Linked DNA regions of Vulgatibacter sp.. The protein of the gene in region 1 binds, or shares a complex with, the protein of each later gene. Links are inferred from orthologs where the notes say so. Each region holds a gene or a part of one and is shown on either strand. Other genes may lie near its edges.

The links.
Region 2: the proteins of tsaB (region 1) and tsaD are in contact, whole or in part, in a solved structure (PDB 4WQ4), measured with the Escherichia coli proteins. The link is inferred for Vulgatibacter sp. from one-to-one orthologs.

What each region holds. Positions count from the first base shown.
Region 1 is NZ_JAWLCN010000002.1:253,954-261,244, reverse strand. Bases 2,646-5,553 are described here. They hold tsaB (tRNA (adenosine(37)-N6)-threonylcarbamoyltransferase complex dimerization subunit type 1 TsaB), read left to right. Parts: upstream 2,646-3,677; coding sequence 3,678-4,430; downstream 4,431-5,553. Other genes in these bases: ACESMR_RS04970 (Asd/ArgC dimerization domain-containing protein), read left to right, coding at 4,952-5,553; ACESMR_RS04975 (YdcH family protein), read left to right, coding at 4,630-4,809; rseP (RIP metalloprotease RseP), read left to right, coding at 2,646-3,632. Also shown: ACESMR_RS04995 (phosphatidate cytidylyltransferase), read left to right, coding at 1-723; ACESMR_RS04990 (1-deoxy-D-xylulose-5-phosphate reductoisomerase), read left to right, coding at 725-1,900; more of rseP, read left to right, coding at 1,992-2,645; more of ACESMR_RS04970, read left to right, coding at 5,554-5,965; ACESMR_RS04965 (fibronectin type III domain-containing protein), read left to right, coding at 6,154-7,191; ACESMR_RS04960 (MXAN_2562 family outer membrane beta-barrel protein), read left to right, coding at 7,198-7,291. UniProt on the Escherichia coli protein: Required for the formation of a threonylcarbamoyl group on adenosine at position 37 (t(6)A37) in tRNAs that read codons beginning with adenine.
Region 2 is NZ_JAWLCN010000001.1:211,061-218,433, forward strand. The notes cover bases 1,662-4,651. They hold tsaD (tRNA (adenosine(37)-N6)-threonylcarbamoyltransferase complex transferase subunit TsaD), read left to right. Parts: upstream 1,662-2,650; coding sequence 2,651-3,652; downstream 3,653-4,651. Other genes in these bases: ACESMR_RS01015 (response regulator), read left to right, coding at 1,662-2,607; rsmA (16S rRNA (adenine(1518)-N(6)/adenine(1519)-N(6))-dimethyltransferase RsmA), read left to right, coding at 3,653-4,498; ACESMR_RS01030 (SDR family oxidoreductase), read left to right, coding at 4,542-4,651. Outside these bases: ACESMR_RS01010 (DnaJ domain-containing protein), read left to right, coding at 1-1,231; more of ACESMR_RS01015, read left to right, coding at 1,240-1,661; more of ACESMR_RS01030, read left to right, coding at 4,652-5,483; tRNA 2-thiocytidine(32) synthetase TtcA, read left to right, coding at 5,569-6,462; ACESMR_RS01040 (tetratricopeptide repeat protein), read left to right, coding at 6,462-6,896; SsrA-binding protein SmpB, read right to left, coding at 6,910-7,373.

The DNA.
Region 1 (7,291 bases):
GCCTCCGCCATCGTGGCGAGCGAGATCCTCGGCATCGCCGGCCTGCGCCTCGGCCACCCCGCCGCCCTCGTCTCCATGGCAGCTGCCGCCTCGTTCGCTTGGTTCGCGGGCGATCTGCAGAGCCGCTGGCCCGGGGCGCTCGGGGTGGTGGCGCTCGCGCCGCTCCTCACCCTGGCGCTCCTCACCCTGCTGCCGCCGGAGCGCGACCTCAAGAAGGCCGCACCCCTCGCCGCCTTCGCGGCGATGGCGCCGACCTACGCCGGCCTCTGCCTCGCCGCCATCGTGGCGATGCGCTCCTTCCCCGGCACCGCCGCTCTCGCCTGGATCCTCGTGGCGCTGGTGGTCACCTGGGGCAACGATACGGGCGCCTACTTCGCCGGCCGCTTCCTCGGCAGGCACAAGCTCTACCCGATGGTCTCCCCGGCCAAGACGTGGGAGGGATTCGCCGGCGGGATGGCTGCGTCGATCCTGGGCTGTTTCGCCATCCGCTGGTTGTTGTGGCCGGCGTTCACGCCGGTGGACTGCCTCGTCCTCGGCGGCGTTGCCGGCCTTCTCGGCCCGGTGGGCGATCTGTCGGAGTCGATGCTCAAGCGCGCCCACGGCGTGAAGGATTCGGGGAAGATCATGCCGGGGCACGGTGGCCTCTACGACCGCGTCGACGCGCTGCTCTTCAACGCGCCCTGGGTCTACGCCTACGCCTTCATGGTCCACGGACTGGTGTGAGATGAGCCGCCGCAAGCTGACCCTCCTCGGTTCCACCGGTTCCATCGGCACCAGCGCCCTCGACGTGATCGGGCGTTTCCCCGAGCGCTTCGAGGTGGTCGCGCTCGCAGCGGGCAGGCAGGCGGGGCTGCTGGTGGAGCAGATCCGCGCCTTCCGCCCGCGGGTGGTCGCCGTCGCCGACGACGCCACCGCCCGTGCGGTCGCCGACGCCCTCGGGGCCGACTGCCCCGAGATCCTGGTGGGCGAGGCGGGCTGCTGCGCGGTCGCTTCGCTCTCCGAGATCGACTACGTCCTCGCAGCGATCGCCGGCAGCGCCGGGATGCGCCCCACCGCAGCGGCGGTGGACGCAGGCAAGACCGTGGGCCTCGCCAACAAGGAGTCGATGGTCCTCGCCGGCGAATACCTGATGGGCAAGGCCCGGCAGACCGGCGCGCCGATCCTCCCGGTGGACAGCGAGCACTCGGCGATCTTCCAGTGCCTCGTCGGCCACCACCGCGACGACGTCCACCGCCTCGTGCTCACCGCGAGCGGCGGGCCCTTCCGGACCTGGAGCGCGGAGCAGATCGCCAGCTGCACGCCGGCGCAGGCGCTCAAGCATCCCAACTGGTCGATGGGGGACAAGATCACCATCGACTCCGCCACCCTGGTGAACAAGGGCCTGGAGGTGATCGAGGCCCGCTGGCTCTTCGATCTGCCCCCGGAGCGGATCGCCATCGTGGTCCACCCCGAGTCGGTGGTGCACTCCATGGTCGAGTACGTCGACGGCTCGGTGGTGGCGCAGCTCGGAACCCCCGACATGCGCGGCCCCATCGCCTTCGCCCTCTCCTGGCCCGGCGCCCGGCTGCCCCTCGAGCTCCCGCGGCTCGACCTCTCCGCCCGCGCGAACCTGCGCTTCGAGGATCCCGACCCGGTGCGCTTCCCGGCCTTCGAGCTCTGCTACGCGGCGCTCCGTGCCGGCGGCACCGCGCCCGCGGTCGCCTCCGGCGCCGACGAGGCGGCGGTGGCCGCTTTTCTCGCCGGCCGCTGCACCTTCCCGCAGATCGCCGCAGCCATCGCCGAGGCGCTGGAAAAACACGAGGTTCGGCAGGTCTCCTCGGTCGAGGACGCGGTCGACGCGTCCGACGAGGGCAAGCGACTCGCCGAGCGGTGGCTGGCCGGGAAGGGAATCGGTCGTTAGGGTTTTCTACAGGTATGAGCGAAGCCGTCGGCGCATCGAATCCCACCTGCGGGCCGTCCATGCGTAGCCCCCGCCACCGCTCGGAGGTCGCATGAGCCTTCCCGTCCAGATCCTCGCCGTCGTCGTCCTGCTCGGGGGCCTGATCTTCATCCACGAGCTCGGCCACTTCCTCACGGCCAAATTCTTCGGGGTCAAGGTCCTCAAATTCTCGCTCGGCTTCGGCCCGAAGATCCTCGGCTTCCGTCGGGGCGAGACCGAGTACCGCCTCTCGCTCCTGCCGCTCGGCGGCTACGTGAAGATGGCGGGGGACGATCCCTCGGAGGATCTCTCCGCCGAGGACCGGGGCCGCGGCTTCCTCGAGCAGAAGCCCTGGAAGCGGGCGGCGATCGCCTTTGCCGGCCCGGCGATGAACCTCGTCTTCCCGCTCGCCGCCTATTTCGCCGTCTTCGCCCTGCAGAGCGAGTCGATCGCGCCCCACGTCGGCCAGGTGGTGCCGGGGATGCCCGCCGCCGAGGCGGGGCTGCGCCCGGGCGATCGCATCGTCGAGGTGGAGGGGGAGCGGATCTACGCCTTCACCGACCTGCGCCGCCACGTCGATCCCGCAGCGGGGCGCGAGCTCCAGCTGGTGATCGAGCGGGCGGGGCAGCGGCAGAGCCTCGCGATCACCCCGGCCCCCTACACCGAGTCCGATCCGATCGAGACGGTGACGGTAGGCAAGATCGGCGTGGCGCCCAACCCGGCGGCGCCGGTGATCGGCCTGCAGCGGGATGGCGGCGCGCTCTTCGAGGCGGGCCTCCGCTCCCTCGACCGGATCGTCTCCGTCGACGGCGCGAGCGTCGGCTCGGTGGAGGAGGCGCTCGCCGCCTTCGAGGCGCAGGCTGCGGAAGGCGCGCCCTTCGAGGTGGTGGCGCTCCGCGATGGCGCCGTTCCCTTCGGCCCCATCGACTTCTCCGTCCCCGAGACGCTCCGCGTCACCGTCGAACCCGCTGCCGGCGAGCCCCTCGGCGTCGAGTCGGCGGAGCTCTACGTGACCCGCATCGCCCCTGGCACCCCTGCGGCGCAGGCGGGGCTGCGCCGGGGCGACAGGCTCCTGGCCATCGACGGCAGCAAGCTGGTGAGCTGGGACGACGTGGAGAAGGTGCAGCGGGAGAAGAACGACCAGCCCTTCACCCTGGCCTTCACCAGCGGCGGCGAGAAGCGCACCGCCACGGTGGCGCAGCAGGCCCGCACCGAGAACGACGAGCTCCGGGATCGGCCGATCACCGTCTACACCTTCGGTGCCTACGGCGGCCTGCCCGCGCTGCCGGCGCCGCTGGTCGAGGTTCCCTTCCGGCCGCTGCAGGCCTTCGCCATGGCCTTCGAGTCGTCGTGGGAGGTGGCCCGCAAGATCACGCTCGGCATCGGGATGATCGTGACCGGCGAGATCGCCTTCAAGAACGTCGGCGGCCCGCTGCAGATCTACGACATCACCACGCAGGCGGCGGAGCAGGGCTGGGAGGTCTTCCTCCACACCATGGCGATGATCTCGATCAACCTCGGTCTGGTGAACCTCTTCCCGGTGCCGGTGCTCGACGGCGGCCACATCGTGCAGGCCGGCGTCGAAGCGGTCCGCCGCAAGCCGCTCTCGCTGCGCGCCCGCGAGATCACCAACGCCGTGGGCCTCGCGATGCTGCTCACGCTGATGGTCTTCGCCTTGAAGAACGACGTGGTCCGCTACTTCTTCTCGGGTTAAGGTCCGCCTCGCCGGGGCCGTCGCTCTCCCGGCGAGGAAATGGCCTTGGCGGATCGCACGCTGCTCGCTCTCGACACCTCGACGCTCACCCTCTCGCTGGCGGTGATCCGCCTGGACGGCGCAGGTCCCGCGCAGGTCCTCGCCCGCAGGGAGGAGCCGCCGGGGATCAACCACTCGAAGCTGCTGCCGATCCTGGTGGACGACGCGCTCCGCGAGGCGGGCTCCGAGCTCGCCGACCTCGACGGGATCTGCGTCGGCCTCGGCCCCGGCGCCTTCACCGGCCTGCGGATCGCGCTGGCCACCGCGAAGGGGCTGGCCTGGGCCGCCTCCGTTCCGCTCGCAGGCGCCTCCTCGCTCGAGGCGATGGCGCTGGCTGCAGCGCGCCTCGTGCCCGGCGCGAAGGCGGTGGTGCCGCTCCTCGACGCCCGCAAGCAGGAGGTCTACGCGGGCTTCTACCGGCCTGCTGCCGGGGGCGTGGAGCCCGGGGGCGACGGCCCCGCCGAGGTGGTGGCGCCGCCTGCTGCGGTGGCCGAGCGGCTGCGTGCCCTCGAGGGGCCGGTGGTCCTCCTCGGCGAAGGCTACTTCGCCTACCGGACCCTCTTCGACGAGGCGACCGCCGCCAACCGGCACCCGCCGGTGGCGGGGCTCCCCGAGACCCCGCCGGCGCCGGAGGTGGGGGAGCTCGCAGCGCCCCGTCTCGCCCCCTACGCGAAGGAGGCGGTCTTCGCCCTCGAGCCCCACTACCTGCGCCCGAGCGAGGCGGAGCTCGGCCTCACCCAGCCCAAGAAGCGGGTCTGACCCACCCTCCAGGGGCATGCCCGCTGGGGGGCACGTCCACGGTTTGACAGCACCTCACCCGACCGCCGTACGATTGCTTTTGGGCAGACGAGCTAAACGGTCGCCGGCGGAGCTGCCCCGGGTCCCCTCTCCCCCCAACGGGATTTTGCCGCCGGTCGACAACGGAGGTGCCATGCAGAGGCCGTCTCGAGTCGTCGACGTGAGCGCGAAGATCAGCGCTCTGCTGCAGCGACACGCAGATTTCGAGAACCAGCTGCGCTCCTACGAGAAGAGGCACTACCTCACACCAGCGGAGGCGGCCGAAGTCAAACGGCTGAAGCTCTCCAAGCTGAAGACCAAGGACGAGCTGCGAAAGTTCTCGGAGATGGCCCAGGCCTGAGCCGACACGACAGATCAGCTTGTCAACCACCGCCCCCTGCGCCAACGGCCAGGGGGCGGATTCGTTTCGGTCGACGGCGCGCACGGCGGTTGCTAGGTTCCGCGCCCTTTTCGCGCTGCCCCGGCGCGCACCGGAGGTCCCCATGTCCGCTCGTCCCCTCACCGTCGCCATCCTCGGACCGACCACGATCGTGGGCCGGGAACTCGTCCCGGTGCTGCACGAGCGGTCGCTGCCGATCGCCTCGATCCGTCTCCTCGGACTGGAGGAGGAGGTCGGCGAGACGGTGGAGTACGAGGACGAGAGCCTCCAGGTGGAGGAGCTCAAGCGCGAGAGCTTCGCCGGCGTCGACGTGGTCTTCGTGCCGCCCAACGTCGAGGTGCCCGCCGAGATGCTCGAGGCTGCGTCGAAGGCGGGCGCGGTGCGCATCGACGCCTCGGGTCGCAGCGGCGACGCGAGGGTGATCTTTCCCGGGATCAACGACGAGGAGCTGGAGGAGATCGAGGCGATCAAGGGGGCGGTGATCGCCCTCGCTTCCGCCTCCGCTGCGCAGCTCGCAGCGGTCCTGCTCCCCCTCGAGGCGAAGGCCGGCGTCCAGCGCCTCGAGGTCGTTTCCCTCGAGGCCGTCTCCAACTTCGGCGTCCCGGGCATGGAGGAGCTCTCCATGCAGACCGTCTCGCTTCTCAGCGGCAGGGAGCCGGAGCGCGCGATCTTTCCGCAGCGCGTCGCCTTCAACCTCATCCCGCAGCTCGGCGGCTTCGAGTCGGGCGGCGAGACCACGCGCGAGCGCCGCATCGCCCTGGAGCTGGGCAAGCTCCTCGGCCGCGAGGTGCCGCCGCTCTCGCTCACGTGCGCGCTGGTGCCGGTCTTCTACGGCACCAGCCAGTTCGTGACCATCGCCACCGAGCGCCCCCTCGCTGCTGCCGCTGCCCGCGAGGCGCTCGCGGGAAGCGAGTCGGTGAAGCTCCTCGACGAGCCGGGGGAGGGCATCTACCCGATGCCGACGCTGGCGGTGGGGGACGAGGCGCTGCACGTGGGCCGGATCCGGGAGACCCCTGCAGGGCTCTCCCTCCTCAGCGTCGCCGACAACCTCCGCTGGGGCACGGTCGTGCCCATGGTCCGGGTGGTGGAGCTGCTCCGGGAGGCGGACCGGATCTGAGGCGGCCGGTCGGCAGTGCTCGCTGACAAATTGGCACGAGGCGCCCGATCCCTGCTGCCCCGGTTGTCACGGGATGCGGCCGTTGGCCGGGAAAAACGGCCTGTTTCGATTCTTTCGACCGGGCCCGAAACTTGCTAGGGTCCCGCCCCATGCGGTTTTCTCGCTCGTTTCTAGCTCTTGCAACGCTGGTGGCGCCTGGCCTCGCCGGCGCCCAGCTCACCCCGGTCGTGACCAGCCTCGAGGTCACGCTCAGCCCTTCCAGCGTCGGCCTCGATCGCTGCGACGCCAACGTCCGGATCTCGGTGGCGGCCACCAGCAACGGCCGGCCGGTGACCGGTCTCGAGAACAGCAGCCGCTGGACGGTGGGCGTTGCCGCCGACTCCGGCTGCAGCGACATCGAGGAGCTCGGCGCAGACCTCCGGACGTCGGCGACCGCTGGGACCTACCAGGTGACGGTGAGCGCCGGGGACATTCTCGAGGGGGGTACCAGCGGCACCTGCGAGAGCCTCACCACCGATCAGCGGGTCTTCGTCTGCGCGGTCTGGGACAACGAGTCGCGGGACGACGTGGAAGACAGCGCGCGCTTCGATCTCGACACCACCGGGCCGGACGCGCCGCGGTTGGAGGAGGTCACGCCCGGCGACAAGCGGCTGCACCTCGACTTCGATCCGGCGGATGACGACGACTCGCCCGACAGCTGGGACATCTGCTACCGGGTGGCTACGGACGCCGGCACCGGTGCGCTCGAGCAGGGCCAGGTGGCGCCCGGCGGCGCAGGTGGAGCCGGTGGTGCCGGCGGCGCAGGTGGTGCAGGTGGTGCAGGTGGTGCAGGTGGCGCAGGTGGTGCGGGCGGCGCAGGTGGAGCCGGTGGCACAGGTGGTACCGGAGGCACGGGTGGCACCGGCGGCAGCTTCGATCTCTGCGCGGCCTCCGACACCTCGATCCGGAGCGACATCTCCGGCGCACGGCGCAGCTACTCCCTCGAAGGCCTGCGCAACGGCGTTACCTACGAGGTGGCGGTGCGGGCGGTCGACGACAGCGGCAACCCGTCGGAGACCTCCAACGTCCTCACCGGCACGCCGCAGGCGGTGGACGATTTCTTCGACCTCTACAAGAACGCAGGCGGCGCCGAGGACGGCGGCTGCAGCAGCGCCGCGGGGCCCGCTGCACTCGGTCTTCTCCTCTCCGGATACTTCCTGGCCCGGCGCCGGATCGGCAGGCGGTAGCTCTCCATGAACGCCAACTTCTTCCGACTCGCAGCCCTCCTCGCGCTCCTCGCGCCTGCAGCAGGCGCCGCGGCCCAGAGCGACCGCGGCCCCGAGAGCC
Region 2 (7,373 bases), on another replicon or contig:
GATCGAGGTCGACGAGGTCGAGATCGTCGAATTGGTCGAGGAGCCACAACGCGGCAGGGTGGTCGAGCTGGACATGGACGCCACCGCGGTGGTGGGCGGCGCCTTCGCCGAGGCGCCCACCGTGGCCGCACGTCCGGGCATCGATTTCGAGGCGACCATGGCGGCGCGGCCTGGCCCCGGCGACATCGGTCCGGCGGAGCGCGCCGCCCTCGAGGCGCAGCAGCGCCGGGCGCAGGAAGAGGCCCGCAAGCTCCAGCGCGAGCAGCAGGCGCACGAGGAGCGCGCCCGCGAGGAGGCGCTCCGGCGTCCTGCCCCCGAGTTCAAGAGTGATGCGGGCGAGGCGAAGGAGCGGCGGGCGCGCATGCTCCAGCGCGCCTTCGGCAACATCCTCGGCACCGACGCGATCCGAAGGCGCGAGGGAACCCCGGGCCCCGGCTACGCCGGCACGCCGGGGCCCGCTGCGATGGGGACGCCGGGCCCGGGAACCCCCGGGCCCACCGCGGCGCGCCTCTCCTGGGATCGGCTGCCGCCGCCCGGTGACCCGGCCTTCGATCGCTTCGTCCACGAGCGGCTCGCGACGCTGCACCTAGACGATCACTACAAGCGGCTGGGGGTCGCGCAGGGCGCTTCCCGCGACGAGATCAAGCACGCCTTCTTCGCCGCGGCCAAGCGCTTCCACCCCGACCGGATCCCCTCGGCGATCCAGCACCTCGCGCCGCAGCTCAAAGAGATCTTCGCCGCGGTCAACGAGTCCTACCAGGTGCTGCAGGACGACGAGCGCCGCCGCGCCTACCTGGCAGAGCTCCGGCAGGCCGCAGCGCCGCCGCCGAAGAGCGAGGTGCAGCAGGCCGTCGAGGATTTCGAGGCCCAGGCCGCTGCGGCTGCGAAGAAGAAGGACTTCGCCACGGTGCAGCGGCTGCTCAAGCAGGCGCTCCTGATCGAGGATCGGCCCGATCTGCGGGCGCACATCCTCTGGGCCCGGCAGTCGGAGAAGCCCGACGAGGCGGGGCAGGTGCGGATCGACCTGGAGCGCCTCGTCGAGGAGCACCCGCGCTGCGCCATCGCCCACCACTACCTCGGCGTGCTCCTCCGCGTCGCCGGCGATACCCCCGGGGCGGAGGCAGCTTTCCACCGCGCCCTCGAGATCGCGCCCGATCACCGGGAGGCCCGGCAGGAGCTGCGGCTGATCGAGCTGCGCAAGGCCAACAACCCGCACCTTCGCAAGCGCTGAGGCCCACTTTGGCAGCCCGTCCGCAGCTTCTTCTCGTCGATGCCGATGCCCGCAGTCTGCGCCTGCTCGAGGTGAGCCTGCGCAAGGCGGGCTTCACCGTCATCGCCGCCTGCAACGGCGCCGACGCCCTCGAGAAGCTCGAGCAGGTGGTCCCCGACCTCGTCCTCTCCGACACCCGGATGCCGGAGATGGACGGCTGGGAGCTCTGCAGGCGGCTCAAGGAGGACCCGCGCTTCCGCGAGGTGCCCTTCGTCTTCCTCACCAGCCGCCGCGCGGTGGAGGACAAGGTCCGCGGCCTCGAGCTGGGCGTGGACGACTACCTGACCAAGCCGATCTACGTGAAGGAGATCGTTGCCCGGGTGCGCATGCTCCTGCAGAAGCGGGAGCGCGAGCGCCTCGAGCGGCGGGACCCGCGCTCCGGCTTCTCCGGGAACCTCGCCGATCTCGGCCTCGTCGATCTGGTGCAGACCTGCGAGATCGGCCGCAAGACCGGCATGCTTCGCTGCGTCGACAAGCGTGGCCGCCGCGGCGCGGTCTATTTCCGCGACGGCAAGGTGATCGACGCGGAGATGGCGGGGCTGCGGGGCGAGCACGCCTTCTACCGGCTGCTGGAGTGGAGCGAGGGGAGCTTCGAGATCGAGTTCGGCCCGGTGGAGCGGGCCGACGCCATCGCGATGTCGGCGCAGGGTCTGCTCATGGAGGGCATGCGCCGGGCGGACGAGTGGAGCCGGCTCCTCGAGACGGCGCCGCCCCTCGACGCCGTCCTCTCGGTGGACCCCGAGCGCCTCGCCTCCATCGGCACCGGGGTGATCCCGGAGGCAGCGGCGCCGCTGCTGCCGCTCCTCGACGGCAAGCGCACGCTGCAGGCGGCGCTGGAGGAGGGGGCCCGCGACGATCTCGCCGCCCTCGGCGCGGTGATCGAGCTGGTGGGCAAGGGTGTCCTCGTCGCGGCGGCGCAGGCGGACGGCCCCGCGCCGCAGGAGCAGGCCTGGTTCGTGCCGCCCGTCTCCTCGAGCGTCGAGGCCCGGCCCGCGGTGGAGGAGCCGCGGCCTGAGGCTTCGGCGGAGCCGAGCGGTGTCTTCGATTTTCCCGCGCCTGCCCCCGGGCCGCGGTGGGGTGCCTCGGCTGCGGCGCCGGCGGCGGTTGCTCCGGCGGCAGTGGCCGCTGCGCAGGCCGCGCCGGTGGAAGCGCCTGCGCCGGTGGCGCCGGTGCCCATCCCCGCCGTGCCGAAGGTGGCGCCGCTGCCGCCACCGCCGCAGCTGCGCCTGGTGGAATTCGAGCAAGCCGTCGCCTCCCGGAGCAAGCTGCGCTGGGTGGTGCCCCTGCTCCTCCTCGTGGCCCTGGTCGGCCTCCTCGCCCTCGTGCGCCTCGACTGACCTCGGGCTGGGACAGCGGCGCCCGCGTGTTATAAGGCGCGCCATGCTGGTCCTCGGGATCGAGACATCTTGTGACGAAACCGCCGCCGCGGTGGTCCGCGACGGGCGGGAGATCCTCTCCGACGTGGTCTCCACGCAGATCGAGATCCACCGCCGCTGGGGCGGGGTGGTGCCGGAGCTCGCCTCCCGCAACCACGTGCTCCAGGTGATGCCGGTGGTCGACGAGGCGCTGGAGAAGTCGGGCGTCACCCTCGACGAGATCGACGGCATCGCCGTGACCAGCGGCCCCGGCCTCATCGGCGCGCTCCTCGTCGGTGTGCAGGTGGGCAAGTCGATTGCGCTGGCGAAGAAGAAGCCGATCGTCGGCGTGAACCACCTCGAGGGCCACCTCCTCGCCGTGCGCCTCGGCGCCGACGCGCCGGCGCCGCCCTTCCTCGGCCTCGTCGTCTCCGGTGGCCACACCAGCCTCTACGCGGTCCGTGACTACGGCGATTACCGGCTCCTCGGCGCCACCCTGGACGACGCAGCGGGCGAGGCCTTCGACAAGGTGGGCAAGCTGCTGGGCCTGCCCTATCCGGCGGGGATCGTCATCGATCAGCTCGCGCAGACGGGCGATCCGAAGGCAATCAAATTTCCCCGGGGCCTCACCAAGCGCGCGACCCTCGACTTCTCCTTCTCGGGCCTCAAGACCGCGGCGATGTACCACCTGCAGAAGCACGGGATCCCCGAGGGGCAGGCGCTGGCCGATTTCTGCGCCAGCGTGCAGGAGGCGATCGCCGACGTGCTCACCCGCAAGGCGGTGAAGGCGGCGAAGGAGGCGGGGTTGCCCCGGCTCGTGCTTTGCGGCGGCGTCGCCGCCAACAGCAGGCTGCGCGCGCTTGCGGTGGAGCGCGGCGCCGAGGCGGGGATCGACGTGCACGTGCCCGAGAAGCGGCTCTGCACCGACAACGGCGCGATGATCGCGGTGGCGGGCTACGAGACCTTTCGCCGCGGCGGCGGGCCTTCCGGCCTCGACCTGAACGCCAATCCCGCCTGGAGGCTGTAGATGGCAGAGAGCCCTTCCGCGATCCTGCGCCGCCACGGCCTCCGGCCGAAGAAGGCGTGGGGCCAGAATTTCCTCGGCGACGACTACCACCTCTCCTCGATCGCCGACGCCGCGTCGGTGGGGAAGGGCGCCGCGGTGGTCGAGCTCGGCGCGGGCCTCGGCCACCTCACCCGCCACCTCGCCGCTGCAGGGGCCCACGTGATCGCGGTGGAGCGCGACCGCGACCTGGTCCCGATCGTGCGCAGCGAGATGGAGGGGCTCGACGTGGAGGTGCGCGAGGCCAACGCCGCCACCGTCGATCTCTGCGCGATGGCGCAGGAGCAGGGGTGCAAGCTCACGGTGGTGGGCAACCTGCCCTACCACCTCTCCACCGAGATCCTCTTCCACGTCGAGGCGCAGCGCGCCTGCATCGACAGAGCGGTCTTCCTCCTGCAGAAGGAGGTGACCGAGCGGATCGCCGCCGCGCCCGGCGGCAAGAGCTACGGGATCCTCTCCGTGCTCCTGCAGCTCCACGCCGACGTCGACGTGCCCCACCACGTGCCTGCCGGCGCCTTCACCCCGCCGCCCGACGTGGAGAGCGCGGTGGTGCGCCTCGTCTTCCGCGAGGCGCCCCGCGCCGATCCCGGCGACGAGACGCTCTTCCGCAAGGTGGTGAAGGCGGCCTTCGCCCAGCGCCGCAAGACCCTGGGCAACGCCCTCAAATCCGCCAGGCTGGTGGAGCCCGAGGCGCTCGCCGCCGCCTTCGCGAGCACGGGGATCGATCCGGGCCGCAGGGCCGAGACCCTCTCGGTGGAGGAATTCGCCGCCCTCACCCGCACCCTGGCAGCCGGGCGGGCGCAGGCCTGACGCCCGCCTGCCGATCGCCCCGGGAGCCGCCACCTTTGCAGGGATGGAGACGCTCCGCGGCAGGGTGGTGGTGATCGCAGGCGCCTCGAGCGGGATCGGGCGGGCGACCGCTCGCCTGCTCGGCGCCGCAGGGGCCCGGGTGGTGCTGGCAGCGCGCCGGGAGGAACTGCTGCGCACCGCAGCCCGGGAGGTCGAGGCCGCAGGCGGCGAGGCGCTGGTGGTCTGCACCGATCTCACCGATCCCGCGCAGCTCGATCACCTGGTCGCCGCCGCGATCGAGCGCTTCGGCGGGATCGACGCCTGGATCGCCAACGCCGGCGTCACCGTCTACGGCCCATTCGAGCGCATCCCCGCCGACGAGTTCCGCCGGGTGGTGGAGGTCGACTTCTTCGCCCACGTGGAGAGCGCCCGCCGGGTGCTTCCCCACTTCCGGGCGCGGGGCGGCGGGCGCCTCGTCTTCGTGGGATCGGTGGCCTCCGAGGCTGCGGCGCCGCTGATCTCGCCCTACGTCGCCTCGACCCGGGCGCTCCTCGGCTTCGCCCAGTCCCTGCGGGAGGAGCTCCACCTCGAGGGAGCGCCGATCCACGTGACCACCATCCTGCCGGGCTCGGTGGACACGCCCTTCTTCGCCCACGCCCGCAGCCACCTGGACGGTGATCTGCCCCGGCCGATTCCGCCGATCCTGCCGGTGGACCGGGTGGCCCGGGCGGTCGTCTCGGTGCTCGCCGCCTCGAGCCCGCCGAGCCGCCGCTTCGTCGGCAACACCGGCAGGCTGCTCGCGCTGCTCTCGTGGAGCCTGCCCACCACCTACGTGCGGATGTTCTCGCGCTTCCTCGGGCGGGTGCAGCGCACGCGGTCGACGCCGCTTCCACCCACCAACGGCAGCCTCTTCCAGCCCACGCCGGTGGGCTCGGGGGCCCGCGGCGGCTGGCTCCGCAAGCTCAAGCGCAACCCGCTGCGGCTGCTCCTGCCCGCGCGCTCCTGAAAGCCCGCGGACGCCGCGGCGGTTGAGTGTCCGGGAGGGCGTCTGTTAGAACGCGCCCCGACCGTCGTTCCCCGGAGCCCGCAAGATGAGCCGCCTCGAAAAGACCCTGATGGCCGAGATCGCCCGTGCCAGCAAGGACTTCAACCTGATCGAGCCCAACGACCGGATCATGGTCGGCATCTCGGGCGGCAAGGATTCCTACACGCTGCTCCACCTGCTCCGGCAGATCCAGAAGCGCGTGGGCTTTCCCTTCTCGATCGTGGCGGTGAACCTCGACCAGGGCCACCCGGGCTTTCCCGGCCACGTCATCCGCGGCTACCTCGAAGCCGAGGGCTACGAGTACCGGATGATCCAGCGCGACACCTACTCGATCGTGCAGGAGAAGGTGCCGGCGGGAAAGACCACCTGCTCGCTCTGCTCGCGCCTGCGCCGCGGCATCCTCTACGACGTGGCGGTCGAGCTGAAAGCCACCAAGATCGCCCTCGGCCACCACCGCGACGACATCATCGAGACGGCGATGCTCAACCTCCTCTACTCGGGGCAGCTCAAGGCGATGCCGCCGAAGCTCCGCTCGGACGACGGCCGCAACACCGTCATCCGCCCGCTGGCCTATTGCGCCGAGGAGGAGATCGCCGCCTTCGCCGAGGAGATGAAGTTCCCGATCATCCCCTGCGATCTCTGCGGCTCGCAGGAGAACCTGCAGCGCAAGCAGGTGAAGCGCCTCATCGGCGATCTCCACGCGGTGAACAAGAACGTGAAGGGCAACATGCTCAACGCCCTGCGCAACGTGCGCCCCACCCACCTGCTCGACCCGAAGCTCCGCGAACTCTACGGCGTCGACAGGATCGAGGGTTCGGACGAGGCGCTGCTGGCGATCGAGGGCGGCGGCTCCGACGACGATGCGATGGGTGGCGGCTGCGCGAGCCACGAGATCACCGCAGCGCCCGCCCCGGTGCCGCTCAAGGTGCTGGGCGCTTGATGCGCGCTCTCGCCCTCGTCCTGCTCGCCGGTCTCGCTGCTTGTACAGGGGAGGGCAGGCGCCCCGATCCGGCGCCGGCAGCCGAGGCGCCGGAGGATCGCGTCGAAGCCGCCCACCGCTACCACGGCGAGGCGCTGCTCCAGCAGGATCGCTTCGAGGAGTCGATCGCCGCCTTCGATCGGGCGCTCGCCATCGATCCGGACGACGTCGGCGTACGCTACCTGCGGGCATTCGCGCTCTTCCGCCACGGGCAGGTGGCGGAGGCCGACGCGGCGATCGCCGAGCTGCTCGTCGATCTGCCGGAAGAGCACGAGCTCCGGCCGGCGCTCCTCTGCGCGCGGGCGCTGCACGCCGAGCAGCAGGACCGCGAGGACGACGCGATCGGCTACCGCATCCGGGCCTGCGCCCTCGACGAAGAGGCCTGCTGCCCCTGAGGCGAGCGCACGATCAATCCCACTCGCCGCCGCCCTTGCGGCCGCCGCGGGGCACCGTGCGCGAGCCGCGCATCACGCGATCGAGCTCGCGCTTCGTCTCCCGCTCCTTGATGTCCTGGCGGCGGTCGACGTTGGTCTTGCCGGTGGCCATCGCGATCTTCAGCTTGGCCCTGCCGTTCTTGAAGTAGAGCTCGGTGGGGATCACGGTGAAGCCGCGCTCCTTCACCTTGGTCTCGATCTTGTCGATCTCCTTGCGGTGGAGCAGGAGCTTGCGCCGCCGCAAGGGCTCGTGGGCGATGTGCGTCGCCGCCTTGTACTCGCCGATGCGCAGGTTGTGGACGAAGAGCTCGCCCTTGTCCGCCTGCACGTAGGAGTCGGAGAGGTTCGCGTTCCCCTCGCGCAGCGCCTTCACCTCGCTGCCCATCAGCGAGAGCCCCGCCTCGTAGGAATCCCCGAGGTTGTAGTCGTGGCGGGCGC